Linked DNA regions of Acetivibrio cellulolyticus CD2. The protein of the gene in region 1 interacts with the protein of each later gene in a pairwise test. Links are inferred from orthologs where the notes say so. Each region holds a gene or a part of one and is shown on either strand. Other genes may lie near its edges. The genes, in order: secD and pheT.

Region 1 (16,138 bases):
GGCGTGTCAGTAGGCCGGTACCTAATTTGTGGAACTTCTCGCCAGGTATTGCCTCATCATAACCAATAGGCGTATGAATTCCAAATTCGTTGCAAAAACCAAAGCCTCCAGAGCCCTCACCTGGGATTGGAGATTCAGGTGCACAAAATGAATGTTTTCCGTCTAGTGTTACTTTTGTTATAAAACCAGTCCAATCAAAACGTGAGCCACTATAAAAAGTGCCGGGGTAGGCAATTTCAACTTCGAGTCTTTTGCCTGTTATTTTTAAAGATTGCATATTATTAGACATAATTTATCTTCTCCCTTAGTTATACATAGCTCGTTAAATATTAACATACTAAATTTGAGGCTTTAAACCTCGGAAATAATACATATTAAAGCAATATGTAAATATTTATTGGAGCTATAGTAGAGTTTACCACAAAAATGAACTTATAGAAATAAAAAAGTCATAAAAAAATGGACGGGTGAGTTGCTAAGTGATAAAATAATGCTAGAAGAAGTATGATGCAAAAATAAGGGGGAAGCAGGATGAAGTACAGAAAGTTCGGTAATACGGGGATAGAAATATCACGTTTAGGTTTTGGCTGCATGAGACTTCCAACAATAAAGCTTAATGACGTTGAGGTAGTGGACGAAGATAAGACAATTAAGATGATCCATAGAGCTTATGAATTAGGTGTCAACTATTATGATACGGCATATTTCTATCATGATGGACAAAGTGAAATTGTCCTTGGTAAGGCTTTAAAAGGTATAAGAGATAAGGTGTACGTTTCTACTAAAAGTCCAGGACATCTTATCAAAAAGCACGGTGATTATAGAAAAATATTAGAAGAGCAGCTTAAAAAGCTTGATATTGATTATATTGATGTTTATCACTTTCATGGTATAGGATATGATGGTTTTCTCAGCATAAACGAAAAAACCAAATGGTTGGATGAGGCATATAAAGCAAAGGAAGAAGGATTAATAAAGCATATTAGTTTTTCATTCCATGATGCTCCGGAAAATCTCAAGAGGCTTGTTGATCTTGGGATATTCGAATCGGTTTTGTGCCAGTACAATGCCATAGATAGAAGTAATGAGGATGCTATAGCTTATGCAAAGTCAAAAGGGCTTGGAGTTGTCATAATGGGGCCTGTTGGAGGAGGTAGAGTTTCGGGACTTCCAAAAGAGGTTGCAGCCAAACTTGGAATTAATGTAAAAAGCAGTGCGGAAATGGCGTTAAGGTTCGTGTTTTCAAATCCTGATGTTGATTGTGCTCTTTCAGGTATGGGCAGCATGGAGATGGTAGAAGAAAACAGTGTGACCGCATCAAATATAGAGCCACTTTCGGAAAACGAAGTTATTGCGATAAATAAAATGATGGAAGAAAATAGAAAACTTGCTGACCTTTACTGTACAGGATGTTCATATTGTATGCCTTGTCCGGCTGGGGTTAATATCCCAAAAATATTCGAGATGATGAATTACCATAAGGTCTACGGGATAGATGAGTATTCAAAGAATGGATATGCTGAAATTGGGACAAATGAGTGGGTACCTGGAAAGAGAGCGGATGCCTGTGTAGAATGTGGTGTTTGTGAAACAAAGTGTCCTCAGAAGTTAAAGATAAGAGAACAGCTCAAGGAATGTCATAAAGTATTGGCAAGGTAGTGTTTTTTTAATTACAAACGTTTATATCGAAAATAAAAATAGAAAAATAAGATAAAGACAGGGATTTATATGAGTTTTAAAAAGGGAGATATTGTTACAGTATCAAATAAGCTTGAAGAATACGTAGGTACGGCTTTGATTCTTTATAGAGACGATGAAATGGTTGATATAAAAATTATTGATGAGCACGTTGCCTCAGAAGACGTTCCGGATGGAAGAATACTGCTTGGGTATGAATCATATAGCAGTATTTATGCAGTATATTGTGATGTCCTGGAAAAAGCTGACGAAGCTGGCGTAATAAAGCTTCGTATAAGCAAAACATTTTCTGTAATAAACAGAAGATTTTCAACAAGGTATCCGGCATTTTTTAAGGTAGATATTGCTGCCGGAGAGCCTTTGGAAACTTTTGACGGAGTAATTAGAAATATGAGCCTTAGAGGTTTTATGGTCAATACTCATGTGGATTTAAGTGTTAACCATATGGTGGAGATGGGCATAAAACTTGACAGTCGTAACGTTTCTGTTAAAGCAAGGGTAGCGAGGAAGAGTGGTCAAGGCGGCAGTTTTAATTATGGTTTGTATATCGTTGATTTAGGATATGATGAAAAGATTTTGATGAGATCAATGGTGACAGAGCTTAAGGAAAAGAATAGAAAAATCTCTGAAAAGTTGATCAGGGGATATATTGGTGAAGGTTTGTAAAGTTTAACCAATAAAGTTTCTCAAATAATAACAAACGCCACTATGGAATAGTAAACCATAGGGCGTTTTGCTGTGTTGGTAAAGTATGACTTATCTTGTGAATAATAATAATGTATGATATTATTTTTTATATTAATTCAATAACAACGCAATCAGGAGGGACAGATTTTGGAGGAAAGATTCCTAACAAACCCAAGAATAGCATACATCGAGAAAAATGGAGTTGAATACATTCAGTTTAACAATTTAAATAAATATTCAGATGTGCTTATTCATGGCTTTACAACCAGGCGGGGCGGGGTTAGTGAAGGTGAATACAAATCCCTTAACATGGCGTTTAATAAAAACGATAAGAGGGAAAATGTCGAAGAAAACTATAGAAGAATAGCCGGAGTATTAGGTATAGATACAGAGAATATGGTTCTTTCAAATCAGGTCCATGATAATAAAATTAGAGTTGTTACAGAAAATGACAGAGGCAAAGGGATTTATAAAAAAAGTGATATAATTGGTTTTGACGGTTTAATGACCAATGTTGCTGATGTAGCGCTTGTAACATTTTATGCAGATTGTGTTCCGGTATTTTTGTTTGATCCGGTAAAAAAGGTAATATCTCTTGTTCACTCGGGTTGGCGCAGTACAGTGAAGGAAATATCCAAAGAAGCTGTTATAAAAATGAAAGAGGTTTATGGCTGTGATCCATATGATATTGAAGTGGCTATTGGCCCGTCAATAGGACAGTGCTGTTTTGAGGTTGGAGAAGAGGTATATCTCGAATTTATTAATACTTTTGCATGGTGTGGTGAATTTTGTAAAAAGATAAATGAAAAATGGTTCATTGATCTTCCGCCGATAATTGTGAGGTCTTTAGAATCAGAGGGAATACAAAGGAGTAAAATAACACTTAGCAGCATATGTACAAAGTGTAACAATGATGTCTTCTTCTCACATAGAGGCGATAATGGAAAGACAGGCACACTTTCAGCGATTATGCAGCTTAAACGGTAAATAAAATATACATCCTTAAAGGGAGCGAAAAGAGTTGGAAAAGAAATCATTATTAATAATAATAACTATTATTATGAGTATTTGCATTACTTCCTGTTCAGCTTTAAGCAGTGGAAAAGAAAATGCTGAAGAGGAAAATAAATACAATTTTATAGACAGCCAGGATGATGTGATTGATACAGGGCCTGTAAAAGGTGGGGTATTGAAGCTTTATTCTACAACCCCTGATACCTTGAATCCGATATTGACTAACAATTTATACGTTAGGGATTATTCAAGCTTTATATATGAAAGCCTTGTTGTCCTTGATAAGAGCCAAAAGGCTACACCTGTACTGGCTGAAAGGTGGGAAACTTCGAACGACGGATTAACCTGGACATTTCATCTGAGGGAAAATATATCTTGGCACGATAATATGCCATTTTCAGCTGGAGATGTTGAATTTACAATGAATGCGATAATCAGCAGCCCAAACAGTTCGTACAAGAAAAATGTAGACAATATAACTACATTTGCTGCTGTTGATTCAAAAACTTTTAGAATTGTGTTGAAAAATCCCAACTCTTTTACAGCAGAATTAATGACTTTCCCCATAATTCCAAAGCATTGTTTTGTTGGGCAGGACCTTGCAACTTCTGCAAAGAATAACAGCCCAGTTGGTACAGGTCCATATAAATTTGCGGAATATAAGCAAGGGGGTTACATTAAGCTTATAAACAATGAAAAATGGTGGAAGCTTGAAAAGAAAGATGAAAGCGCATTGAGTATACCGTACATTGAAGAGATAGATATCCGTGTGCACGATAAGACCAAAAGTAGCACAAGTGCTTTTCAGGGAGGAGACGTTGACCTTTTGACTATAGACAGGAGCTGGTGGTCAAAATACAACGGAAGATCGGATGTAACTCTTAAAAGATATATAAGCAACGAGTTTGAGTATATTGCATTTAACCTGTCAAATAAAATTTTAAAATTGAAGGAAGTGCGACAGGCTATTGCATATTCCGTTGATAAAACGAAAATTATTAATGATTTATTGCCTGGTGAGGCTGTTGCTTCCGATTTGCCGGTTATGCCGGATACTTGGCTCAATGACACAAAGGTTGTTTACTATAGCGCTGATAAGGAAAAGGCAAAGAAATTGTTGGCGGATAGCGGCTGGAAGGATAATAACGGTGTACTCTACAAGAAAATTAACGGGGTGAACACTTCGCTTAAATTAGAGATGCTTGTTAACGAGGATAATAAATTGAGACTTAAGGTCGCAGAAGAGATAAAAAATCAGTTAAAGGAAATAGGTATAGAGCTTACAATTAAGGAATTGTCCTGGGAAGACGAGTTCAAAAAGATTGATAAAAAGAAATTTGATATGGTGTTTATTGGCTGTACAATACCATCTACTACGGATTTGTCTTTTATGTATTCATCTGAAGGAGCAGCGCTGAATATTTCCGGCTATAAGAATGAACAAGTTGATAATTATTTAAAAATGATACTTAAAGAGTCCAACGAGTACAGTAAAAAAGCTTATTTCTTCAACATGAAGGAATTAATCAACCAGGATGTACCATGTCTGGGGTTATACTTTTATAATGATGCCATGATATATAGCAAGAGAATACATGGGGAGTTTTCGCCGTATTTATGGAATCGATATTTCGATGTGACGAGATGGTATATTCCAGTAAACAAATAGATATGAAAATTTCAAAGAACATAAGCACTGAAATTTTCTAAAATAGATTATATGAAAACTAAAAGTATTTATATATACTTTACAATCATTTGGAAAGTATATATAATCGTAAATATTGTGGAGAGAATTAATGGAAAGGTAATGATAATTATGATTTGGGCAGCTATAATTATTGCAATAATCGGCTTTGATCAATTTACCAAGTATATGGTTATTAACAGTATAGGTTTTGGTGAAAGGATACCTATAATCGATGGATTTTTCTATTTAGCCCATTGGCAAAATACAGGCGCTGCATGGGGGATTATGCAAAATGGAAAAGTTTTTTTAATTCCTGTTACAGTAATTGTGTCAATTGCACTGGTATATTTCATGTCTAAGTCAAAAAATAAGATGTTTAAGGCATCAATTTCAATGATATTAGGCGGAGCATTGGGGAATTTAATAGACAGGGCTTTTAGAAAAGGCGGAGTTGTAGATTTTTTGGATTTCCATTTTGGAACATACAATTTTCCAACTTTTAATGTTGCAGATTCATTTATAGTTATAGGCACAATACTTTTATCTATTTATATTTTATTTGTTATGAAGGATGAAAAGGTTTTATCTAAGGAATAAGATTTGTGAGGAATAAATTAGGAAGATGGGTATAGATATGGAAGAAATAAAGCTGGTATCTGAAGAAAGTGGAGTGAGAATAGATGCCTGGATTTCAAGCAGGCTTAAGGAGTATTCTCGTTCATACATACAAAAACTTTTAAATGATGGGCATGTTTTGGTAAATGGTTCTTTAGTTAAATCCAATTACAAGATCAAATCAAGTGATGAAATAACAGTTCAAATTCCAGAACCTGAAGTACTTGATATAGTACCTGAGAATATTGAAATTCCTGTTCTTTATGAGGATGAACATGTGTTGGTGGTTAATAAGCCTAAGGGTATGGTAGTTCACCCGGCTGCAGGCAACTACTCAGGTACTTTGGTGAATGCATTGATGGATTACTGCGGAGACAGTTTATCAAGTATAAACGGCGTAATAAGGCCAGGTATAGTTCACAGGATTGATAAGGATACTTCAGGGGTGTTGGTGGTTGCAAAGAGCAATGAAGCACACGAAAAACTGTCTTTAAAACTTAAAGACCATGATATAAACCGGGTTTATGTTGCACTGGTACATGGCATTATAAGGGAAGAGTCAGGAAAGATAGACGCTCCTATAGGAAGACATCCGGTTGATAGAAAGAAGATGGCCGTAAATACAAATAACGGTAGAAGAGCAGTAACGTATTTTAAGGTACTTGAAAGATTCAAGGATGCTACCTTGGTTGAGGTAAAGTTAGAAACAGGCAGAACACATCAGATAAGGGTTCATATGTCCTATATAGGCTATCCTATTATTGGGGACACAGTTTACGGAAAGAAAAAGGATAAGTATGATATAGGCGGACAAGCGCTCCATGCCAAAACTTTAGGTTTTGTTCATCCTGTGAAAAATGAATACATGGAGTTTGAAGCGGAGCTCCCTGAATACTTTAAAAAATTATTGGAAGAGTTAAGATGGGATAAATAGCAAGTTAAAATCAAATACCTACTTATAAAATACCTATAAAAATACCTATTTGGCAAGATTTATCTTTCCAAGATAGATTTTATGTGCTATAATATGGGCTGTAAATTTAACAATGGGGGGAAAAACGATGAAACATGTTAAGACTATAAATGGTTCAACATTAAAAGACAGTCTTAAAAAAGGCGGTTGCGGCGAATGCCAGACTTCATGCCAGTCAGCTTGCAAAACTTCATGTACTGTTGCTAATCAGAGTTGCGAAAAGAAATAATACAATAGTTAGGCTGTTAATTAATAGTAATAACAAAGAGTGAAAGGAAGGTTAAGCCTTTCACTTTTTAGTTATTGTAGTGTTAAGGAGATTGATTTATGATCCACAAGTTTTCGTTATTTGGAACAAATATTGTTGTTGATGTGAATAGCGGTTCAGTTCATATCTTTGACGATGTTGCCTATGAGGTCCTGGATTATTATGAAAATAACTCATCTGAGAGAATCATTGAGCTGCTTTCATCAAAATATAAAAGTGAAGATATCGGTGAAGCGATTAAGGATATAGATAGTCTTAAGGCAGAAGGAATGCTCTATTCTGAAGATATCTATAAAGATACTGTTTCCTTATGGGATAAAAAGCCGGTTGTAAAAGCACTTTGCCTTCATATAAGCCACGATTGTAATCTCAGATGTAAATACTGCTTTGCCTCAACCGGTGATTTTGGTGGACAAAGGTCTATGATGTCTTCGGAAGTGGGAAAGAAGGCTATTGATTTTATAATAAAGGAATCGGGCAGCAGAAAGAACCTTGAGGTTGACCTTTTTGGCGGAGAACCCTTAATGAACTTTGAAGTTGTTAAGGAGATTGTAGCCTATGCAAAATCCAAGGAGAAAGAGGCAGGCAAGAATTTCAGGTTTACATTAACTACAAATGCAATACTTTTGAATGAAGACATCAAAAATTATGTAAATGAAAATATGCAAAATGTAGTTTTAAGCATTGACGGTCGTAAGGAAGTAAATGATAAAATGAGGTACAGGGTAGACGGTACAGGATGTTACAGTGATATAATGCCTAAAATAAAGGACATGGCGGATTCAAGGGGACAGGATAGGTACTATGTAAGAGGGACATTCACAAGAGAAAACCTTGATTTTTCCAAAGACGTACTTCATTTGGCTGACGAGGGCTTTAAGCAAATATCAGTTGAGCCTGTAGTTGCAGGAAAGGATTCAGGCTATGATTTGAGGGAAGAAGATCTTCCTAAGCTCTCTGATGAATATGAGAAGTTAGCTTTAGAGTTCGTTAAGCGCAAGAAAGAAGGAAACGGATTTAACTTCTTTCACTTCATGATAGATCTGTCTCAGGGGCCATGTATTGCTAAAAGGCTCAGAGGGTGCGGTTCAGGACATGAATATGTTGCAATAACGCCTGAAGGTGATATATACCCATGCCATCAGTTTGTCGGCAACAGTGAATTTAAAATGGGCAATGTTACAGAAGGCAAACTCAATACTGAGATTCAGGAACATTTTAAGGGATGTAATGTTTATACCAAGGAAGAGTGCAGCAAATGCTGGGCAAAATTTTACTGCAGCGGAGGCTGTGCAGCAAATGCACATCAGTTCAATAACGACATAAATATTCCTTATAAGGTTGGATGTGAGCTTGAAAGGAAGAGAGTAGAGTGTGCTCTTTGGATAAAATCTCAAGGGATGTAGGAAACAGTATAACCTTTTGACAATACTATTTATGGGAAGGATGGTTATATGGGCATTATCACTTTGGAGGATTTGAAAAACAACGAGGAAGTTAAGACTCTATTTGAAATAGCGGACAAGCAGCTTGCCGAATTAGGCTATACAGAACATTCTTTCAGGCATGTAGGACTGGTGTCGAAGGTCGCAGGTGACATAATGGAGACATTGGGGTTTGGAGAGCGTGAAATAGAGCTTACACGAATGGCCGGATATCTCCATGACATAGGTAATTCGGTAAATAGAGTTGACCATGCCCACTCAGGTGCAATTTTAGCTTATCAGATACTTACGAAGATTGGAATGGGAAGTAAGGAAGCAGCAGAAATTATGCTTGCAATAGGTCATCATGATGAAGGCAGCGGAGGTGCAGTAAGTGCAATTTCAGCAGCATTGATACTTGCAGATAAATCTGATGTTCACCGTACGAGGGTAAGAAATACTGATATAGCTACATTTGATATTCATGACAGGGTGAATTACGCTGTTGACAGCTCAAAGATTTATGTGGACAAGGATAAGAAGATTGCAGTCCTCGAACTCCATATAGATACCGATATCTGCCCTGTAATGGACTACTTTGAGATATTTCTGATAAGAATGACAATGAATAGAAGAGCTGCAGAGTTTTTGGGTCTTAAGTTTCAACTTATTATAAATGGTACTCATTTACTATAAGAACCTAAAAATAACATACTAGAGTAGTTGATTTTTATTGACGTGCAAATTTTATAGATATATAATATTTTCATGTGGACAAGATGAAAAGGGGGAATTATACAGATGAAAGGCAACTACGGAATAAAGTCCATTGTGCTAATTATCATTATAGGTTTATTGACCTATATTGCAATTGCAGGGCTCACAATTCCAGGGACAGGAGTTAATATTGAGAATGTAGAAGAAAGCATCAGGTATGGTATAGATATCAGAGGAGGCGTCCGGGCAGTATTAACAGCTCCGGAAGGTGTAAATCCTACTGATGATCAGATGGAATCTGCAAGGCAGATAATCGAAAACAGGTTGAATTATAAGAAAATCTACGATAAAACACTTTTATTGGAAAAGGCGAATAAGAGAATTATACTTGAAATTCCTTATCAGGCAGGACAATCGATAGATCAGGATCCAAGAAAAGCAATAAATGAAATAGGTATGACAGCGTTGCTTACATTCAGGGAAGTAGACAAGACACAGATTAATAAAGAAACTGGCGATTACCTTCCTTTAGATGGTGATAAGATCATACTTAAGGGAGCGGATATAAAAAAAGCGACACCTGAGGCTAATGCCAATACTGGTGAGGTATATGTAGCCCTGACTTTAAGCGATGAAGGTGCAAAGAAGTTTGAAGCGGCTACAGCAAGACTCGTTGGTCAGCCATTAGCTATATTTATGGATGAACAAATGATCCAAGCTCCGACTGTTGACGAGAAGATATCTGGAAACAGTGCAATAATTAGAATGGGTAAAGCAGGTGGTAAGGATTCAGATGCACTTACAAAGGAAGCAACTGATCTTGCCAATACAATAAATGCCGGTGCACTTCCGTTCAAGCTTGTATCAGAAGATTTAAATTCTATAAGTCCTACACTTGGTAAGAGTGCGCTTAATGTAATTTTGCTTGCAGGTTTGGTTTCAATGATTCTGGTTGGTCTGTTCATGCTTATACGCTATAGACTCCCTGGAATTGTAGCAGTTTTAGCTCTTTTATTCTCGATTGTAGCACAGATAATGATTATATCATATTCGCATATGTCACTGACATTACCAGGTATTGCAGGTATTATCCTGACGATAGGTATGAGTCTTGACGGAAATGTTATAATATATGAAAGAATCAAAGAGGAAATAAGAGCTGGTAAGACCATACAGGCTGCTATTGAAGTAGGATTTAAGAGAGCATTTACAGCTATATTTGATGGTAATATTACTATATTGATTGCGGCCGTTGTACTTTATACTTTGGGTTCTGGAGCAATACAATCATTCGCCTTTACTTTGGCTCTTGGAGTATTGTTAAACTTTGTAACCTGCGTATCCATGTCAAGGACTATGCTTCAAGCTGTGGCAGGTTTCAAATTTGCTAAGAGTAAATGGTTATATGGAGTGAAGGGAGGCAAATCAAATGTTTGATTTTATTGCCAATAAAAAATATTTCTTTTGTTTTTCAGGATTAATCTTCCTAGTAGGTATAATAGCTTTAATAATTCATGGTGGTTTTAATCTTGATATTCAGTTTCAGGGCGGTACAATACTTGAAATTCAAATGGCTGACTCAAATTTTGATATAGCAAAAGCTGCTGATGTTGCAAAAACTGCTACAGGCAAGGTTGTATCAGCTCAGCACTCCTATACATTAGATGCAAGCAACAAAAATACAAGAATTGACCTTCTTGTTCTGAGTGTTTCATCTAAGGATAAGCTTTCTGATGGAGAGCGTGATGAGCTTGTTAATGCCATTAGCAAGGAGTTTAAAGTTAAGGAAGGCGCTCGGATAGAAGAAAGATCCGTTGGAGCTTCAATGAGTAAAGAACTTGCTGGCAAAAGTATGTGGGCTGTTATACTTGCATGTATTTTGATGCTGATTTATGTATGGATTAGATTCAATGCAATGAATGGTCTTCTTGCCGGATTTGCTTCTATAGTTGCTTTAGTTCATGACGTTGGAGTTATGCTTACTCTATATGCCGTATTGGATATTCCGTGTAACGAATCATTTATAGCAGCAATTTTGACTATACTCGGTTATTCTTTGAATGATACTATTGTTATTTTCGATAGAATAAGAGAAAACAGTTCTCTCCTCAGGAAGGAAAGTCTTGCTTCTCTTACAAACAAGAGTATCTGGCAGACAATGAGCCGTACTTTATGTACTGCCGCAACTACTGGTATGTGTGTTATAATAATATTTATTTTTGCTTGGTACAATAAGATAGATTCTATAATGGAATTTATATTACCTCTTTTAGTTGGTATGATAAGCGGTGTATACTCAACTATATTTATTGCAAGTCCTGTATGGGTAATGTGTAAGGAATGGCAAGCAAAGAGAAAACTTGCTGCAAAACCTGCAAAAGCTTAAAAGAATTGTTAATGAGAAACTCGGGGGCATTTAGTCCTCGAGTTTTTTTGATGTTAAGAAAGTGTATTTCTTTCTTGCATCAAAAAGTCTACCGAAGGGCCGTTTGCGGCAGAGGAATACCCCTGGCTATAATATTTATAATTATACTGGTTGATTTTTTCTTTTTTTTGTGGTACTATTTTTTCATAATCTGGCAGTATCATTTATGAACTGCACAGAAGTGGAAACTACTAATTTAATTGCTATTAACACTGCTTTGATCCTAATTGGACAGGGACAGGATTGATTAATTTAAGGGCTTTCAATATTTATATTGATTGATTAAAGTCAGTTCTTGTCGAACTGGCTTTTATTGTTATATTGGGATCTGAAGTATTGTAAAATAATAGAGGATATGCAAGTTTAGACAGATTATGATGGGGGAGTGATGATGTGATGAAGGATAAGTTTACTGTTTCAAACTTTCAGGATTGCAAAAGAAATGGGAAAAAGATTACGATGCTTACAGCATATGATTACCCGACAGCAAAAATAATGGACGAATCTGGTATTGATGCAATTCTTGTTGGGGACTCGCTCGGTATGGTTGTTTTGGGATATGAAGATACTACAAGAGTTACTATGGATGACATGGTTCACCATACAAAGGCTGTTGTTAGAGGAACTAAAAAAGCTATGGTTGTTACAGACTTGCCTTTTTTATCTTATCATAAGGGCATTTATGAAAGTGTAAGCAATGCAGGAAGGCTTGTTTGTGAAGGTGGATGTAAAGCAGTTAAGCTTGAGGGCGGCGAAGATGTTATAGAAGATGTGAAAGCAATAACTCGCGCAGGAATACCCGTTATGGGACACCTCGGCTATACTCCACAGTCAGTAAATATTTTTGGTGGGCATAAGGCGCAGGGCAAAACTATAGAAACTGCGAAGAAGATATATAAGGATGCTCTAATGCTTCAAGATGCCGGAGCATTTGCCGTTGTACTTGAATGCGTTCCGCATAAGGTAGCAAAATACATTTCTAGTAAGCTGGATATACCGGCAATAGGGATAGGGTCGGGTGCAATGTGTGATGGACAGGTGCTTGTAGTACATGATATTATTGGAATGTTCAGGGAGTTTACTCCTAAGCATACAAAGAAATATGTTGATATGGGTAATGCCCTGGAAAACTCCGTTAGAAGCTATGTAAGTGATGTTGTGGAAGGTAGTTTCCCAACAGAAAAGAATTCATTTACTGTTGAAGATGAAGTAATTGACGCTTTAGACAAGCTTGGATTATAGTTGATAAATGTTTGGAACTATACAATATTAAAGTATGGGGACATTAGAGAGGGAGTAATAATATATGAGAGTAATTGAGACAATCAACGACTTGAAAGCAGTTAATAGGTCAAATAAAAGTTTGGGAAAAACAGTTGGTTTTGTTCCAACTATGGGGTATTTGCATGAAGGTCATTTGTCGCTTGTAAGGAGGTCAGTACATGATAATGACTTTACTGTGATGAGTATTTTCGTTAATCCGACTCAGTTTGGACCAAATGAGGATTTTGAGAAGTATCCAAGGGATATGGAAAGGGATTTACGGTTGGCAGAGTCAGCAGGTGTCGATGTTGTATTTGCACCAAGCGTAGAAGAAATGTATCCGGCTAAATACAAGACATATGTTGATGTAGAAGATATAACCAATGTACTTTGTGGACTGTCGAGACCGGGACATTTTAAAGGCGTTACTACGGTTGTGAGTAAACTATTCAATATTGTGGAACCTAATAAGGCGTATTTTGGTCAAAAGGATGCCCAACAGGTTATTGTGATTAAGAAGATGGTAAGAGACCTAAATATGAACCTTGAAATCATTGCATGTCCTATAGTTCGTGAATCAGATGGTCTGGCGATGAGTTCTAGAAATGTTTATTTAAGCAATGAAGAAAGAGCAGCAGCACTTATTCTTTCCAAATCATTGTCTGAGACTGAAGTGCTGATAAAGCAGGGCGAAAAAAATAGAGAAAAGATTGTTGAATATATAAAAGACAGAATAAAATCGGAAAAGCTTGCAGACATTGACTATATTGAGGTTGTGAGCACTGATGGGTTGGGTCAAGTAGAAAAACTAGAAGGAACCATATTAATAGCTTTAGCCGTTAGATTCGGGAAAACAAGGCTTATAGATAATATCATAGTGGAGGTCTGATTATGTTTGTAAATATAATGAAATCTAAAATCCATAGAGCAAGAGTAACAGAGGCTAATCTTAATTATGTTGGGAGTATAACCATTGATGAGGATTTGATGGACATTGCCGATCTAATGAAGAATGAAAAGGTTCAAATTGTAAACAATAACAATGGAAATAGATTTGAAACTTATGTAATTCCAGGAGAGAGAGGCAGCGGGATGATCTGCTTAAATGGTGCAGCAGCAAGACTTGTGCATCCTGGAGATGTAATAATTATTATTTCCTATGGATTGTTTGAGAAGAATGAAGCAAAGGAATATAATCCTAAAATAGTTTTTGTAGATGAAAATAATAAGGTGGTTGAAATAAAAGATAAAGAACAGCATGGAGAAATTTATAGCTAGGAATTATTTATAAATAATTCCTAGCTATCTTTTAGTAAAATAATCGATTACAAGTCCTCCGATAATAAACTCTGCCAGAACAACAATGCTATTTTTTACAATAGAAGTTCCAATAAACTTTATATAACTGTCAAAGTCAAGTACAGTCTGATTAAGTATTAGTAGTATTGTACCTATTCCAAGCAATACTAGAGCAGCCAGAGTACCATATTTGATAAGTGATTTGGAAAAACTGTTAACCTTTGTGAATTCTTCAAAAATCTTTTCTATTCTTTCAGAATGCAGCTTTCTTGAATTATTAGTTTGCATAGTTCTGTACCCCCTTCTATAAAATTTTGACCTCGTGAAACTGATTTGTAACTAATTTTGATACTTCTAAGTATAAAGCCGATTCCCTATAAGACTGTTTTTAGTTTAGTCATAAGAGAAAAAGAGGCGTTACTTTTTCAAGCACGCTACTATAGAAGGTTAACATAAATTTGTTTTGATTTCAATACAAAAAGATTACCAGTGTTATTTGGGAGTATAAAGAAGTAGTTATTACGCAAAAAATTAATGTACTTGTACAAAAAATATGGTATAATTTTATATAAAGCTGTCATATTAACTGATAAATAGGGTGAAAATAGTGAAAAAATTATTTATCAATCCTTTCGAGTTAGTTCCAGGTATGAAAATCGCAGAAACAATACTAAATGATTATGGTGCAATTGTTATTTCTGAAGGCACCATTCTTGATGATCACTTAATAAATAAACTTGGGAATTTAGGTTTATACAGGCTGCAAATTTTTGTTGGGGATGATGTTAAAGTTGAAAATCCTGATTCATTTACGGAAAGTTATAATGAAAGCGTAAGTGATTATAAAAAGATAATCAGCGATATTGCCAATGGAGTAGACTTAAATCCTACAAAAATAGATAACGTAGTTAATTCAGTACTGCAAAGAGTTGAAGAAAAAAGAGATATAGTTAGTTGTCTCAATCAAATCAAAAGTGCTGATGAGTATACTTATACGCACAGTGTAAATGTATCTCTTATTTCAATGCTTATTGGTAAATGGATGAAATTTGAACCTGAAAGAATCAAGTTGCTGGTTCAAGCTGGTTTATTGCATGATATTGGAAAAACCTTGGTGCCTTTAGAGATTTTAAATAAGCCAGGTAAGCTAACCCAATTAGAGTTTGCGGAAATGAAAAAGCATACTGTTTACGGTTATAGGATTTTAGAGAAGGTTCCCTCTATAAGTAAGGATGTTTTGGCAGCGGTTTTAATGCATCACGAGAAAGAAGATGGAACTGGTTATCCTACAGGGCTAGGTGGAGATAAAATAAATATGCTTGCAAAGATAGTATCTGTTGCTGATATTTATGATGCAATGACTTCAAACAGAGTATACAAGGATAAGGAAAGCCCATTTGAAGTATTTCAATTAATTGAGGAAAATTCAATTGGAACACTAAACCCAATAGTAGTCAATGCTTTCTTGAGCAATATAGCAGCTTATTATATTGGAGACAAAGTCAAACTTGCCAGTGGAGAAATTGGAGAAATTGTATATATCAATCCGAGATGTGTATCAAAGCCTATAGTGAAAGTAGATGATAAGTATATAGATATGCTTACGGAAAAAGATGTTAAAATAAAGGAAATTATTTAGCAAAAGGGTGGAAGTCGCTTCCACCCTTTTTAAATGTCTATTTTGCATCAAATAAGCTTTAAGAAAAAGTAGTAGTGGAAGTTGTATTTTTTTCACTGTTAATTTCTGATCCTGAAAATTTAAATACAAAAGAAAAAGAAATTGAGACAATTGATATCATTATGTGACATATAATTTGGTGTATGCTGTAGAATTTATCAATATAAGAATGAAAATAGTCATATATTATCAAAATACAGTATTTGCTATCGAAAACTTAATATGTAAATTGTTTTGGCAATAATATATAATATTTAGGTAGTTACATTTTTTAAGTTTGGAGAGGAGGACAAGTATGTTAAGCAAGTATTTAGAGAGTAGAGTTGAATTGGATTTGGCTGAAGGAACGTCAACTAATAGCAAGATTCAACTTGAATACTATCTGAT
Region 2 (16,224 bases), on another replicon or contig:
GATGCTATATGCAAATTGAAAAAAATGAAGAACAATATAGACTCGGGAGTTTTTACAGCTATACAGATTGCTGGTGTAGAGGCGCTGGAAAGCGGTGATAAATCTGTTGAGAATATGCAAAAAATTTATGCAAGGAGAAGAAATATTGCTATTACAGAGCTTAAAAAGCTTGGTTTTGAATTTGTTGTTCCGAAAGGAGCATTCTATTTTTGGGTTAAAGTTCCTGATGGGTTTACTTCAAAGAGCTTTACAGCTATGCTATTGGATAAGACTGGAGTGGCAGTTGCACCTGGAAACGGGTATGGTCAATATGGTGAGGGTTATATAAGAATATCGCTAACAATTAGTGATATCAGGCTAAAGGAAGCCTTTGAAAGAATTGAAAAACTTGGATTATAACATATAACATATTTTTGAAGCTGTTTACAATAATTGCAAACAAAATCTCCGGGACATTTTGCCTCGGAGATTTTAGATAATTTTGATAAATTTTGCTTAGGAATGCTGAGAATATAACTTCTTTATTTCTATATCAAACTTTTAAGTCAATTTCTTTTCCAAAGAAACCAGACATTTTCTTTTCATAGTTGTTTTTAAAGTAATCACTTTTATCGGAGGATGATTTTGAGACTGTGGTGGTAGTACCGCCTGATACATATGATCTTCCGCATTCAGGACAGATGCTGGTATCAAGTTTAACTGATTGAGATATTATCTCACGGTTTTTACCGGTGGCGTCTGCAATCGCATTACTGACATGCTCCATTTCGTGTGACTTAACTTTTGCAGCAGAGTTTTGAGGGGCTATGTGGCCCGGAGTCTTGAAAGATACACCAGGGTCATTAGAACCATCAACATACTTGCGACTTTTGCATGTCTGGCATTCAACTTTTCCTGTAGTTGATTTTGCATCAACTTTTGAATTTTCACATTGAGGAGCATTTATTGAACTGTTTGCACGATTCATGGAACCATAAGCCGAGATGTTATTTGGTGCATTATTGTAATAACCGTTATTTTGATAGTTTAGCGAGATGTTCATAGTTATCACCTCTACATTACAATTATATCACAGCTGCCAATTTTTTAAAAGGTATAAAAGTACTGTTCCAAAAGTGCTTTTTTATGATAAAATAAGATTTATTACTTTATTATTATATGGGAGGTTAACATGGAATTTTCGATAACTGGTATAAAAAGAAAAGCCAAAGCACAAATTGGGGGTAATGCCTTTAATGCTTTGTTTTTAGCGATGATATTTATCTTTGCATTTGTACTCATTCCTTTTGTTTTTAAAGGTATTGGTTGTGCTATTGCATTTTTACTTATGGGACCTATATTTCTTGGCTTTTGTATAATATTTCTTTGTATTTCCAGAGTTGATAAAACTCCAACTGAGGAGATGAAGAAAGGGAAAGTATTCGCACCACTCGGTTTGGATTTTATTCATGCATTAAAGTCTATTGAGAATGGGAATCCGTACCAGGCTAGCTTGTCGTTGGCATTTTGCGGGTTTAAACACTTCTTTAAGGCTCTTGGACTACTATTATGGAACACGTTGTTAGTTTTTCTATGGTCTTTTATCCTTGTTGTACCTGGTGTAATCAAGGCAATTAGCTTGAGTATGAGCTTCTTTATTTTAGCAGATGATCCTTCAGTTAGTTTGTCAAAAGCCATGGTGCTTAGTGAAAAAATGACACAAGGGCACAAAAAGGAGTTATTTTTATTTGGATTAAGCTTCATACTATGGATACTGTTTACAATAGTTTCTTTAGGGCTGGCTAGCTTTGTTACATTGCCTTATATTATGACTTCATATGCCATAGTTTATGATAACTTAAAAAAAGAAAGTATAAGTAAGGGAATTATAGCAGAAGATGATATTGTATCTCTAAAGGCTTGGGAATATTAATTTTTATGAAGCAAACTGATGTTGCCTCTTAAGCAGCATCCTGAACGTATTACACCTGTTGGTGTCATATAACAAGTAGGATATGCCGGTTTATAGCCGTTATATGCGGATATAGGTGGTACCGCAGAGAATGCTTTCGTTCCTTTTTGGGAACGAAGGCTTTTATTTTGACTCTTTTGGGCGTTGCATTTCATCCCATCAAACGAGCATTTCGTCAGAAAGTGTTGTGTTTTATCCCAGTATTAGGTAAAATAATTAAAACAATTAAAACAATATGAAAAATTTAAGAGACACATTTTAGATGACTTATTATTAAAGAACGTGGGGTAATTGAATGGGAAATACATCAGTTGAAATCAGGGTGTTGAACGAAAGTGAGAAAAGAGTTAGAGACCTTGTAAGGAAATTGGATAACGTGCATGCACAACTACAAAATATAAGAAATGTTTTAGATTTGGATATAAGAAATACTCAAAGAATAGACAATTGTATGTGTAGTCTCATAAAAGAACTGGAAAACAACTGCAATAACCTTAACAAATTTGCATCTTTTATTAAAGGTGCGTCAAAAGATTATGAGGATTCAGAAAAAAGCGTTAAGGGTCTTCTAAATAATATTGAGAATAAGACTAAAACTATACGCAGGGAAATATCAGATTTTTGGGATGCAGGCAAATCTAAATTAGATGAGCAAACAGTTAAAATGGATGGGGTAAAAGAGTTTGCCCAGAAAGTGATTGACTGGGGAGGAAATTTTGACATTCTGAATAAAGTTGATGAGACAGTCGACTATCTTACAAATTTGGTAGACACGAATATGGAGGATATGTTCGAATATTTAAATAAAAAAGCAGATGAATGCTTTAATGAGTTTGAAGATTTCACAGGGATTAGCGAGAAAAATATGGTCTACAACTTTATAAAGGACAAGATGAAGGAGAATATAGGTATCCTTGAAGGAGGAGTTGACGAGGTAGTTGACATGGTTGTAGGAATAGTAGCATTAGCAGTGAAATTCGATCCAAAGTTTTTAAGCTTAAGAATAAGTAACGGAATTCAAGATATAATTATTAATCCTGACAAATATATTAATAAGGCTAAGGAACTAAAAAATACAATAGAATATTTGGTGAAACACAGGGGTGAAGTTGTTCAATTGATTCTTGAAGAGGCAGAGAATTATGGTAAGGAGTTAGGAGATGATCCTTATAAGAGGGGACAAGTAATTGGACATATTGCTGTTTTTATAGCGTCACTATTTATTGGTGGAGGAGAAGCAAAAGTAGCATCTAAAGCAGAGGATACAATAACTGTGGGTAGTAAAATCGAAAGACTTTTATCTAAGGCAGAACTGAAAAGGCTTACAGTTGGCAAGTCACCGGAGGAAATTGCCGAGATTATGGAATGTATCGGTAAATATGGTGATGATGTTTTGAAAGTGATTAAAAAGGGAATTGATCCTGAACTTATAAAAAAACTTGATGATATCGGTATAAAGCCAGGAGACTATGAAAAGTTAGGCATTATAAGCAGAGAAAGTGCAGAGGCTTTATTAAAAAAAGAGAAAGAAATTCTAGAGTCTTTAAATAGTATTTCAAAAAACTTGAAAAGACGAATTGAAGCTGAGGCCGATTTTGTGCTAAGATATTCAGATAGTGAATTAGAAGATATAGTTAGGAAGGGTAAGAATTTAGGACTTGACGATAAAACAATAGAAGATTTTTTGTTTACAGGATCAAGACAGAAAAAAAGTATTGATTCAGTTGAATTAATGACACAGATGGAAAACTATGTTACTCTTATTTCTAAAAGAGGCTTCCCTTATAAGTTTGGATCACATGAGGAGTTTGTAGAGTTTAGTAAAAGTTTAAAAAAATTACTTGAAAAATATAATATACCTGGAGATGACATATATATCCAAGGTTCAAGTTTGAGAACTGCAGCTTCAAAAGATGTTGATTTGGCAATATTTGTGGATGAGAAGAAATTTAATCAATTATATGATGAGATGGTAGAGGGTATAAAATTAAGGACTAAACCGGGTTCAAAAGTTCGAGCTAATCTTTTGAAAAGTCTTGAGAAAGGAAAGGCAGATGGTAGGATAAACTCGTATTATTTTAATAAGGTAAATGGGAAAAACGGGCCTTCTTTTGGACAGGAATTATTTGAACTTGTCGACTTTACAGATATGGGGCGGAATTGGGAAAAGGGTACAGGACCCTTTGATATTTCGTTAATAGTTAAGGGAAAAGGGTTTGATGTTGGGCCGTTTATGAAATGTCCCGATTAAAAACTTACCTCAATAAAGGATGCAAATGGTTGGTCGAAAATGCGCCTAGGGTTTTAATTTAGTTCAAGAAACCCTTTGTGGAAGGAGAATACAAAATGGGGAATTATTCTAAAATACAATATGAACTTTTTGGAGAGAAAATCAGCAAAGAGGAGGCTGATAATAACGAGTACTACGAAATAGCATATTATAATGAAGCCGAGAAAAGAGTAAAAGTAGAATTGTTTGAAAATAAACAGCTTAGTCAACTTGTTTATCCGGACAAAGAACCTCCTTTTGAAGAAATAATCAGGGAGCATTTAGAATGCTACCCGAATATGAAAATGGAAATAGAGACACCAAAGGTATTTTTAGATGATGGAGGATATAAGTATACTTCATATATATACCTGCTACACAAAAATTTTGAGTTAGTAAAGGAGTGTTATTTCGATAAGGATGATAATTTGCTAAGAGAAGTCGAGCTGGATGAAAATAATAAACCTATTGTGATAAGTACTTATGTATATGATGAAAGTGGTGAACTTATAGAGGTAATAGAAGAAAGTCCTCAAGGAAATACAGTTGGGGGCTTGGATTTTGGAAATCCTCAGAAATTTTAAATTGGGGGCTTGAGACAATGCGAAGACAGGTCATTATTGGAGATATACATGGCTGTTATGATGAAGTGCAGTCTTTACTCGATAAAGTCGGATTGAATAAGGATGATGAAATAATTACAGTTGGAGATTTCTTGGACAGAGGGCCTAAATCTCTAGAAGTTGTAGAATTTTTAAGGAACAATGCAAATTTTTATTCAATTGTAGGAAATCATGAGAGAAAACATTTAAACAAAATTTATAATTACGCTCAGGAAATTACTAAACTAAAGCTTGGTCAGTATTATGAGGGAACAATTAATTGGATTAAAAACTTACCATACTACTATGAAAATAATGACGTGATAGTAGTTCATGCAGCATTAATTCCAGGTGTAAAGATGGAAAAGCAGCCACAAGAAGTATTATGTGGCTCTACTTCCGGCGAAAGGTATTTAGAACAAATACTGAAGGGGAAATACTGGTATGAAGTATATGAGGGAGATAAACCTGTAGTGTTTGGGCATCATTGTGTTGATAACCCGCTAATTTATAATGATCTTGTTTACGGCATTGATACTGGCGCATGTCATGGAGGATTTTTAACTGCAATTACTGTACCTGATTTTAAAGTATATTCGGTAAAGGCAAAAGAGGATTATTGGGAAGCTGAGAAGAAGAAATGGCAGAAATCGGTTGTGGTTAATCGACCTTGGAAAAGTATGAAATGGGAGCAGATTGAAAATGAGATTGAGCGATTTAAGAAATGTGAGGAAGAAGATATAAAAAAATATGCCAATGTATTGGAATTGTGGGTGAAGGAGCTAAAAAATTCTATTCCTAAAATAGTTAAAGCTATAGAGCAAATTACTAAACAAATATTAATGGATTATGGAGAAACTGGTTTTGGCGAGGTTTCCAAAAAGCATATTCTATCCTCATTTCTTTTTACATGTTATCATGGAAGACTAAATCTTGATGTTGTATCAAAGAAGTGTATATCACCTGAAAAGACACTGGAAATGGCTAAAATCCTAGATATACTGGTAGCAGAAAATCCCGAAGATTTGTCTTAAATTCTTCCACTATAAAAATATAAAAAAACACTTATTGCAGTTGAAGGGAATTTGTGTTACAATATTCCGTAATATTCATTAATTGAATGCGATGATAGAGATGAGTAAACGGTTGAAGCTGATATAAGAGAGAAGATATCATCGGCTGAGAGTATCTTTATAAAGCAAACTGTTGAAGTTCCCTCTTAAGCAGCATCCTGAACGTATTGTACCTGTTGGTGTTATATAACAAGTAGGAGATGCCGGTTTGCAGCCGTTATATGCAATGAGAGCTTATATGCTATTGGCGTATAAGAACATGGGTGGTACCGCGGAGAATGCTTTCGTCCCTTTTTGGGAATGAAGGCTTTTTATTTTGCCTCTTTTGGGCGAGACTAAATAGGCAAAATACTAAAAAGCAAAAGAGCCTTGATTGGATTGATAAAATTATAAATACGGATTAAAGGAGGAGTCTAAAGCATGAAAGAGCAGTTGAATAATATTAGAGTTCAGGCTGAAAATGAACTGGCTGCTGCCGAAACAATACAGGATATGGAGAATATCAGAGTAAAGTTCTTAGGAAAGAAGGGTGAACTCACTTCTGTGTTAAGAGGTATGGGAGCACTTTCAGCAGAAGAAAGACCTGTAATTGGGCAGATTGCCAACGAAGTAAGGGAAGCTCTCGAAAGCAAAATAGAGGACATTAAGAAGAAGCTTTTAGCAAATGAAAGAAATGCAAAGCTTGCACAGGAAGTTATTGATGTAACTATTCCTGGAAAAAGGAAAGTTTTAGGAAAGAAGCATCCGCTTACAATGGTAATGGATGAAATTAAAGATGTTTTTATTGGTATGGGCTATGAGATAGCGGAGGGTCCTGAAGTTGAAAAGGATTACTACAACTTTGAGGCTTTAAATTTGCCAAAGAATCACCCTGCAAGAGATACGCAGGACACATTCTATATTAATGAAAATATACTTTTAAGGACGCAGACTTCACCTGTACAGATAAGGGTTATGGAGAGCAAAAAGCCACCTATAAAGATTATCTGTCCTGGACGTGTTTACCGTTCTGATGCTGTTGACGCAACGCATTCACCGATATTCCATCAGGTAGAAGGTCTTGTTGTTGATAAGGGCGTGACAATGGGAGACCTTATCGGGACTTTAAAGATTTTCGCAAAGAGTCTGTTTGGTGAGAAGACTGATATTAGGCTTAGACCACATCACTTCCCATTTACCGAACCAAGTGCCGAGGTTGATGTTTCCTGCTGGACTTGTGGAGGAAAAGGCTGCAGAGTTTGTAAGAATGAGGGTTGGATTGAGATCCTCGGAGCGGGAATGGTTCATCCAAAAGTACTTGAAATATGTGGTATAGACCCTGAAATATACAGTGGATTTGCTTTTGGACTTGGAGCTGAGAGAACTGCAATGGGAAGATTTAATATTGACGATATGAGATTATTGTATGAAAACGATATAAGGTTTTTGAAACAGTTCTAAGCTTGATAATTAAAATTGCGAAAGGAGTAAAAAGGTTATGAAGGCACCGCTTAAATGGTTAAAAGACTACGTTGACATAAATGTGACCCCTAAGGAATTTGCTGATGCAATGACTCTGTCGGGATCAAAGGTTGAAGGAATAGAGGTACAGGGAGAAGAAATCAGTAAGATAGTTGTAGGAAAAATTATAGAAATTGAAAAGCACCCCGATGCAGATAAACTACAAGTTACAAAGGTTGATATAGGAAGTGAAGTAATTCAGGTTGTTACAGGGGCCCAGAATATAAAGCTCAATGACTATATTCCGGTAGCGCTCGTTGGGGCAACTCTTCCGGGTGACAAGAAAATATCAAAGGGGAAGCTTAGAGGAATTGAGTCAAACGGTATGATGTGCTCAATTGAAGAACTGAACCTCTCGAGAGAAGACTATCCTGATGCACCTGAGCATGGTATCTATATACTTGAGCCTGGACTTGAGCTTGGCAGTGATGTAAAAGAGGTAATGGGAATTAATGAAACTACCATAGATTTCGAAATTACTTCAAACAGACCGGATTGTCTAAGTATAATAGGCCTTGCAAGAGAAGCAGCTGTTACTTTAAAGAAGGAATTTAAAAAGCCTCAGGTTAAAGTGTTGGAAAAGGGCGACGAAGCGAAAAATTATGTTTCCGTTGAAATTAAAGACCCTGATTTGTGTCCAAGATATGCAGCTAGAGTTGTTAAGGATGTTAAGATAGGACCTTCACCTAAGTGGATGAAGGAAAGACTTAGAGCTGCAGGAGTAAGACCTATTAACAATATTGTTGATATAACCAACTATGTAATGTTAGAGTATGGACAGCCAATGCATGCTTTTGACTTAAAGGATGTTCAGGGAAACAAGATAATTGTAAGAAGAGCATTTGATGGAGAAACTCTTAAGACTCTTGATGATCAGGACAGAAATTTAGATTCATCCATGCTTGTTATTGCCGATGAAAGCAGAGCTATAGCTGTAGCAGGAGTTATGGGTGGAGCGAATTCCGAAATTTCAGATAATGCAAAGGCTATCCTGTTTGAATCTGCAAACTTCGAAGGAACCGCTGTAAGACTTGCTGCAAAGAAACTAGGACTGAGAACAGAAGCTTCAGGCCGTTTTGAAAAAGGTCTCGATGTGGAAAATGTTATACCGGCTGTTGACAGAGCAGTACAGTTAGTTGAAGAGCTAGGAGCAGGTACTGTTTGCAAGGGTATTGTAGACTGCTATGTGAAAAAGACTGAGCAGGTGACAATAACATTAAGACCTGACAAGATCAACGCTTTCCTTGGTACAAACATTTCAAAAGAAGAAATGGTAAGTATTTTGAAAGCTTTAGAATTTGAAGTAGATGGAAGCGGCATAGTAAAAGTACCAAGCTTCAGACCGGATGTTGAGAGAGAAGCGGATATAGCTGAAGAGATTGCAAGATTTTATGGATACAACAATATAGAGGCAACATTGCTATCGGGCAAGGCTGCAACTCTTGGTAAAAAGACATATAAGCAGAGTATAGAGGATTTGATTAAGGATACAATGATTTCTTGTGGTTTATATGAAGCCTTCACCTATTCATTCACCAGCCCTAAGGACTTCGATATGATAAATCTGCCTGAGGATAGTGCTCTTAGAAATGCTGTAGTAATATCAAATCCTTTAGGTGAGGACTTCAGCATTATGAGGACAACAACTATTCCTGATATGCTGACAGTAATTAGTACAAATTATAACAGAAGAATAGAAGAAGCAAGACTCTTTGAAATGTCATTCGTCTATTTGCCTGAAAGCTTACCAATAAAAGAACTTCCAAAGGAGAAACCTATACTTACTCTTGGAATGTATGGAGAAACCGATTTTTATGATTTAAAGGGAACTGTGGAAGAACTCCTTTCAAGGCTTGGAATAAAGGAATACGAATTTGCACCGGTTAAGGATAATTCTTCCTTCCACCCGGGAAGAACTGCAAGTTTAATGATTAAAGGCGAATATGCTGGAATAATTGGTGAGGTTCACCCTCAGGTATCAGAAAAGTTCGAGTGTCCTGAAAGGACGTATCTAGGAGTAATTGAGGTGGAGAGCCTTGTTAAAAATTCTGCATTGGAATCTCAATATAAGCCGCTCCCAAAATTCCCGGCGGTTTCAAGAGATATTGCAATGCTTGTTAAAGACGAGATAATGGTAAAACAGATAGAAGATATTATAAAACAAAGGTCAGGCAAGATACTTGAAGATATCAAATTATTTGATGTATACAAGGGTAAACAGGTGCCGGAAGGTATGAAGAGTGTAGCCTATTCCATAACCTTCAGAGCCTCAGATAGGACGCTTACGGACGAAGAAGTGGGTAAGACTATGACAAAGATCCTTGAGGGATTAAGAACTAACCTTGAGGCACAGCTTAGAGAGTAATTAAGGTGGCGAGTGGAAATAAAAAATGCCGGTATCTATGATCAGATACCGGTATTTTTTTATTCTACCTCTTTCGAACGAAGTGAAAGAGGCAAAATCGACGGGGCTAAATGCCCCCGAGATTTTGTTAGAAGGGGCTCTGTGTTGAAGTGTATTAGCTTTTTTCTTACTAAACCATTTGGTTTTCTGCCATCTGTATCATTTTTTTTACCATCTGTCCACCTATTGGTCCACCTTCTGAACCGTTGACTTTTGCGGAAACATCACCCTTGTAGTGATCATTGTTTTCCTTTACAAACTGTAGATGCCCTATTTCCTGTGCGCATTCCATCTTAAATTTTGTCAAAGCGTCCCTGCTTTCAGGAACTAAAGGAGTCTTTGGTCTAGACATATTATTCACCAACCTTAATTTTAATTTGGTTTACAATAATATTTTTTACGTATATTTAAAAATCTTGCATAGTAATTTTAGGATTTGTTATTAAATCTTTATGTTTTTCTCTGAAATTCGAATAATTGTAAGAGGTGTTATGTTATGAAACAAATTTACAATTAGTACTCCTGAGAAGGTACTACATAACACAGATATATTTACACATAATAAGGATAGTTGAAAGGATTTCAAGATATGGAGGCGGAAAATGCAAAAAGAAAATGAAGTATATAAATTTTATGAAAATTTAGATCGTTCAATATTTTTAGACAATGAATATAAAGAATATGCCGATTATGACAGTCCACTTCCAATTGGCTATGAGCAGACGATTTCTCAGCCGAGTCTTGTTTGTGAAATGACTTTAATATTAGGAATTGATAATAATAAAAAAGTTTTAGAAATAGGTACCGGTTCGGGATATCAAACAGCTTTTTTAGCCAATTTTGCAAAGGAAGTATATACAGTAGAAAAAATTGGGGAGTTATCTGAAAAAGCCCAAAAAAGGCTTAAGAATTTAGGCTACAATAACGTCAAATTCAATATAGGTGATGGAAGTAAAGGCTGGAATGAATATGCGCCATTTGATCGGATAATTGTTACTGCAGGTGCCGGAGCAATGCCACAGGAGTTGATCATGCAGCTTGACTCAAATGGAAGACTGTTGGTGCCTGTGGGGAAAAGAGGGTCGCAAAAGTTAATGCTTGTTGAAAAAGACATGCACGGAAACATTAAGGAGACTTCTCTTGGAAAAGTGACCTTTGTAGAACTTAAAGGGGATTATGGATGGAAAAATTAGAATACTCTATTGCTTTGAAACAAATCATTTGTTAATATATAGTCAATGTGTGACAAGTATTCATGGACATAGAAATGTCTCAAAATCAATTATATATTGGAGGTTTTATAAATGGAAAGAATTAAGTTTGACTATTCAAAAGCCAGTGAGTTTGTACAGGAAAGTGAAGTATGCTGTCTTGACAGCTTTATAAAATCAGCTCACGATATGCTCCACAATAAGACTGGAGCAGGTAATGATTTTGTAGGTTGGGTTGACCATCCACTAAATTATGACAAGGAAGAGTTTGCTAGAATAAAAAAAGCTGCAGAAAAAATAAAATCAGACTCTGACGCTTTGATCGTAATAGGTATTGGCGGATCATATCTTGGAGCTAAAGCTGCAATCGATATGCTTTCACATTCATTCCACAACGTAATGCCAAAATCAAAAAGAAAAACTCCAGAAATCTATTTTGTAGGAAATAATATTAGCTCTACATATATTGCTGATCTATTGGAAGTAATAGAAGGCAAAGAGATATCAGTAAATATTATTTCAAAATCCGGTACTACTACAGAGCCAGCCATTGGATTCAGGATTTTTAAGGAGTACATGGAGAACAAGTACGGAAAAGAAGGAGCAACAAAGAGAATTTATGCAACAACGGATAAAGCTAAGGGAGCATTGAAAAAGCTCGCAACAGAAGAAGGCTATGAGACTTTTGTTGTACCGGATGATATCGGAGGAAGATTCTCAGTATTGACAGCTGTTGGATTACTTCCAATAGCAGTATCAGGTGCAGATATTGACAGCATGATGAAAGGTGCATATGATGCTTATCAGCTTTATAACAACACAAACCTTGCTGAAAATGATTGCTACAAATATGCAGCAGTAAGAAATGCTTTATATAGAAAAGGTAAGTCAATTGAAATTATGGTAAACTACGAACCATCACTTCATTTCTTTACAGAATGGTGGAAGCAGCTGTATGGTGAAAGTGAAGGAAAAGACCAAAAAGGTATATTCCCTGCAGGTGTAGATTTCACAACTGATTTACATTCCATGGGCCAATATATTCAGGACGGACTCAGAAACCTTTTCGAGACTGTAGTTAAGGTTGAGAAACCAAGAAAGAATATTACAATCAAACAGGATAAGGATAATCTCGATGGTTTGAACTTCATTGCAGGAAAGGATATTGATTTTGTTAATAAGAAGGCTATGGAAGGAACTTTACTTGCTCACAATGATGGAGGAGTTCCAAACCTTATGATTACTATACCAGAGCTCAATGAATATTACTTTGGAAACATGGTATATTTCTTCGAGAAGGCATGTGGAATAAGCGGATACTTGCTAGGCGTAAATCCATTTGATCAACCTGGAGTTGAGGCATATAAGAAAAATATGTTTGCACTGTTAGGTAAGCCTGGATTTGAAGATGCTAAGAAGAAACTCGAAGAACGTCTTTCGAAGTAAAAATAGAACTTAGGCTATTCCTTAATAAAATGGGGCATACTTTTGAGGTTTGCCCCGTTTTTGTTGCCTTATGGAAAGTACAAGACTGTAATTTCGGGCCGTGATAAAAATCGTAGAGGAAATAAAACATTTCCAAGACCGCTGTTTATATATATGATCATATTGTTTAGCTTGTTAAGGCCCTTTTTTATACCCATTTTGCATATTTTCTCGCCCCTTAACAACTTGAACTCAAGGTCAAATGGCATCCAGATCTGCCCGCCATGAAAATGGCCGCATAATAGAAAGTCAACTCTACCAACAGGAAGTTGTAGAGCTATGTCAGGATTATGAGAAAAGGCTATATTTGCTGTTACATTGCTCTTACAATGCTCAAGGGCTCTTTTTATGTCATGGCGTTTAGATCGTAAGTCTTCTATACCAATTATATTATAAGCGCTTGATCCTTTCTCGAAATACAAAGAATCATTAAGAAGTACATTAATACCTCTTTTCTCTATTTCAGATATAAACATCAAAAGCCCGGCTTCATTTTTATAGAAAGCTTTATAATCATGATTTCCAAAGCATAGAAACACTTTATGATTACCTTTTATCTTTTCGAGAAAACTAAGAAAAGTAGGTATTTGTTTGACGTTGTCGATATAATCTCCTGTTAAAATAATAAAATCAGGCTTTTCTTCATCTACGGCATTAAGGATTTTTTCTATGCTAACTTTCAGAAATTTTATATGAATATCGGAAAGCTGAATGACCTTAAGATGTTTGGCACTTTTGGTTAAATATACTTTTTTAACTTTTAACATGGTTGTTTCAATACGCATATATATAAGAACAATAAAAATAATTGCTAAAATTATATACAAAAAACTCATCATATTTCTCCAGACATTATTTATAGATTCTACTATACATACTAATATACCAGCTAGTGCTTTTTAAAACAACAGATTTCTGGTTTTAATATCCTGTAGATTTGCCTGTGGTCAGAGTTATATAATTTTATTTGGGGGTGTGTATTATGTTTTTTGAAAAAGATTATGATTTGCTTCCTAGAACTTATTCTGTTAAAAGCTACAGGAGAAAAGAGTCAAAACTACTCAAAAGGTTGGCAAGTTTGAGTATGTTTCTATTGATTTTGTCCATAGCTGTTTTTGTGTTTATTCTATTTGTAGTAAAGTAATTAAATCGAAATATATTCATATCTCTATTCAGACTGTCTCTAAATTTGTATCGCAGCGGTAAGTGAAAGCAAAGTAATAATAGCATAATAATAGCCGCTGCGATAACTACAAATCATATACTTTTCTATAAATCTTTTAATATTGGATTTAAAATTTTTAATAATATACTAAAGTTAAGAAGGATTTTTGGAATAAATATAGAAATAATAATATGTAGTTTCTTTGATTTTTTATATCTCAGTTCAGGTAATATATTTATTCAAATAATTGTTTCCAATTTAGACTCAAATTAAAAGAAACCTAAATGTACCAGGAGGTGCTGTATGAAAAGTCGGTTAAAAAGATTTTTAAGTCCTTTGGGTATTGCTTACATCATTGTTGTTTGTATAACATTATTTGCTGCAATATTTATCTATGTAATGTCGGGTGGAAATATTAAATCGAGTATTTCTATGACAATCATTTGCTGTACAATTGCGGTTGTAATAAATGTAGCAACAAATATGACTTTTAAAAGAGTAATTAAAAATGTGAATACAGATATTGAAAAGGCAAGTCAGGGTGATTTTGTACATATGATTGCTACAGAAAATACAGGTATTATTAAGACGATATCTGTTGCTGTTAATTCTATAATAACTGAAATGCGTGCACTTGTTGAAAAGTTTTTTTCTATGTCCTCGCTTATTATGGAATCTACAGGTAAAGTGAGTACAGCTTCAGAAATGGCATCAAAGGCCATGAGCGAAATAGCTGTAACGGTGGACGAAATAGCTAAAGGAGCATCTTCGCAAGCGAGCGAAGCTCAGCAGGGTGTTTTTTTAGTGGATAAATTATCAGAGCAGATTAGTTTAGTATATCAAAGCTACAGCAGTGTTACTGAAGATACGAGGAAGATAAATGAGTTAAATAGCATTGGCCTTCAATCGGTTAAAGTGTTAAGGGATAAATCGAAAGAAAACTATGATACTACTGAAAAGATATTTTCAGTAGTCGAAAAGTTGACAAATAGTGCAAAAGATATTGGAAGCTTTGTTGAATCTATTGAGAATATAGCCGAGCAGACAAATCTCCTTGCTTTGAACGCGGCAATAGAAGCAGCTAGAGCTGGTGAGGCTGGAAGAGGATTTGCTGTTGTTGCTGATGAAGTCAGAAAACTTGCAGACCAAAGCAGACAATCAACCGAAGAGATTAATACATTAATGAATAGTATACAGGAAGAGTCTATGTTGGCAATTGAATCTATGGGAATTATGAAGAAAGTATCAGCTGATCAGAATACAGCTGTAAATAAAACAGACAGCGCATTTAGCGACATTGCTAATGCAATAGATTCAATAGTTCTTAAAATCAACGATGTTAATCAGGCAGTTGCAAAAATGCAAAATGATAAAACTGAGGTAATATCAGCGATTGAAAACATCTCTGCCGTATCTGAACAAACAGCAGCATTTAGTGAAGAGGTGGCAGCTACTTCAGAGCAGCAATTAAAATATATAGAAGATATGAGGGATGCTTCCGGAAGACTTGATAATTTGGTTAATGAACTTGCTGATAAATTAAGTAAGTATAAGATAGGTTAGATAAATTACTGATAAAAATACTAAATTTGACTGTTGACAAAAGGACTTTTCACAAGTATAATAGGTTTTGTCGTCAAATTGATATGCTTGCGGATGTGGCGGAATTGGCAGACGCGCTAGACTTAGGATCTAGTGTCGACGACGTGGGGGTTCAAGTCCCTTCATCCGCACCAAAGGGTTTGAGGGATTTTTAAATCTTTCAAACCTTTTAATTTTCCTCATTTTCTAACGTCTAAAAAATCTTCTGGCGGATTCATTCCATTAAGCGTTTTAGCCATGTTTACTTTTGTTCTTTATTGATATGGGATGATTAAGAATAGAAAAAGCGATCATTTCATTGCATTGTGGTCGCTTTTTGTGTCTCTTAAGGTTTATACAAGGTATGGTTGCAACTCTTGCTCTGCAAATGAATCTAACTGGTGATCCACGTTCGTACGGTGATACGGGCTTTAAAGCCCAACCAACTCAATCGAGGTATATATGAAAGCTTGAAGACGGGACACTTTATGCGACGGGATCATAAGTCCCAACAATCCATACGTCCTTTACCTCAGGTCTTTAATAACAATAGTATATAACATATAAAATTACATACCCAGATTGAACTGGTTATATTACGAGTATACGAACAACAGATTGACACAAGGGCTCATAGACATAATGTATAATAAGAATTAAAAACCGATTTGAGCTTATAGTATATTATCACAGATAAAAAAGCATGAATGAAAATAGTGGTATTTTAATAAACGATTTTTACCAAAACAAAAAAGCTATAGAATCACACCTTCCTTTGACTCTATAGCTTCATCTAAATTTATTTGACAAATGGATGATTTTTTACGGAGTATAACGAATAGTTATCTTCTTTTCGGTATCATTCCACTCAATAGTTGCTCCAAGATTTTCGGTAACAAATCTTAGAGGCAGCATAGTTCTTTCTTTTATAATCGCAGGAGCAACGTCAAGGGCTTTTTTCTCAGTCCCAACAATGCTTTCCG

What was found.
Region 2: the proteins of secD (region 1) and pheT interact in binary tests that used the Escherichia coli proteins (3 or more experiments, as listed by UniProt). The link is inferred for Acetivibrio cellulolyticus CD2 from one-to-one orthologs.

Annotation. Positions count from the first base shown.
Region 1 is NZ_JH556651.1:114,013-130,150, forward strand. Bases 8,409-11,346 are described here. They hold secD (protein translocase subunit SecD), read left to right. Parts: upstream 8,409-9,170; coding sequence 9,171-10,523; downstream 10,524-11,346. Other genes in these bases: ACECE_RS0200515 (HD domain-containing protein), read left to right, coding at 8,409-9,065; secF (protein translocase subunit SecF), read left to right, coding at 10,516-11,346. Also shown: ACECE_RS0200470 (hypothetical protein), read right to left, coding at 1-289; ACECE_RS0200475 (aldo/keto reductase), read left to right, coding at 532-1,659; ACECE_RS0200480 (PilZ domain-containing protein), read left to right, coding at 1,729-2,364; peptidoglycan editing factor PgeF, read left to right, coding at 2,533-3,372; ACECE_RS0200490 (peptide ABC transporter substrate-binding protein), read left to right, coding at 3,407-5,068; lspA (signal peptidase II), read left to right, coding at 5,219-5,686; ACECE_RS0200500 (RluA family pseudouridine synthase), read left to right, coding at 5,724-6,638; scfA (six-cysteine ranthipeptide SCIFF), read left to right, coding at 6,766-6,906; scfB (thioether cross-link-forming SCIFF peptide maturase), read left to right, coding at 7,005-8,351; more of ACECE_RS0200515, read left to right, coding at 8,400-8,408; more of secF, read left to right, coding at 11,347-11,472; panB (3-methyl-2-oxobutanoate hydroxymethyltransferase), read left to right, coding at 11,908-12,753; panC (pantoate--beta-alanine ligase), read left to right, coding at 12,818-13,663; panD (aspartate 1-decarboxylase), read left to right, coding at 13,666-14,052; ACECE_RS0200545 (hypothetical protein), read right to left, coding at 14,077-14,361; ACECE_RS0200550 (HD-GYP domain-containing protein), read left to right, coding at 14,681-15,712; ACECE_RS0200555 (DUF6514 family protein), read left to right, coding at 16,047-16,138. UniProt on the Escherichia coli protein: Part of the Sec protein translocase complex. Interacts with the SecYEG preprotein conducting channel. SecDF uses the proton motive force (PMF) to complete protein translocation after the ATP-dependent function of SecA.
Region 2 is NZ_JH556659.1:895,796-912,019, forward strand. Bases 7,043-10,066 are described here. They hold pheT (phenylalanine--tRNA ligase subunit beta), read left to right. Parts: upstream 7,043-7,372; coding sequence 7,373-9,760; downstream 9,761-10,066. Other genes in these bases: pheS (phenylalanine--tRNA ligase subunit alpha), read left to right, coding at 7,043-7,335; ACECE_RS0223910 (alpha/beta-type small acid-soluble spore protein), read right to left, coding at 9,930-10,066. In the rest of the region: ACECE_RS0223865 (LL-diaminopimelate aminotransferase), read left to right, coding at 1-399; ACECE_RS28745 (hypothetical protein), read right to left, coding at 533-1,042; ACECE_RS0223875 (DUF975 family protein), read left to right, coding at 1,172-1,912; ACECE_RS0223880 (hypothetical protein), read left to right, coding at 2,247-4,202; ACECE_RS0223885 (hypothetical protein), read left to right, coding at 4,298-4,804; ACECE_RS0223890 (metallophosphoesterase family protein), read left to right, coding at 4,822-5,856; more of pheS, read left to right, coding at 6,316-7,042; more of ACECE_RS0223910, read right to left, coding at 10,067-10,151; ACECE_RS0223915 (protein-L-isoaspartate(D-aspartate) O-methyltransferase), read left to right, coding at 10,402-10,992; ACECE_RS0223920 (glucose-6-phosphate isomerase), read left to right, coding at 11,104-12,456; ACECE_RS0223925 (metallophosphoesterase), read right to left, coding at 12,525-13,280; ACECE_RS31380 (hypothetical protein), read left to right, coding at 13,478-13,639; ACECE_RS0223935 (methyl-accepting chemotaxis protein), read left to right, coding at 13,964-15,223; ACECE_RS29830 (stalk domain-containing protein), read right to left, coding at 16,064-16,224.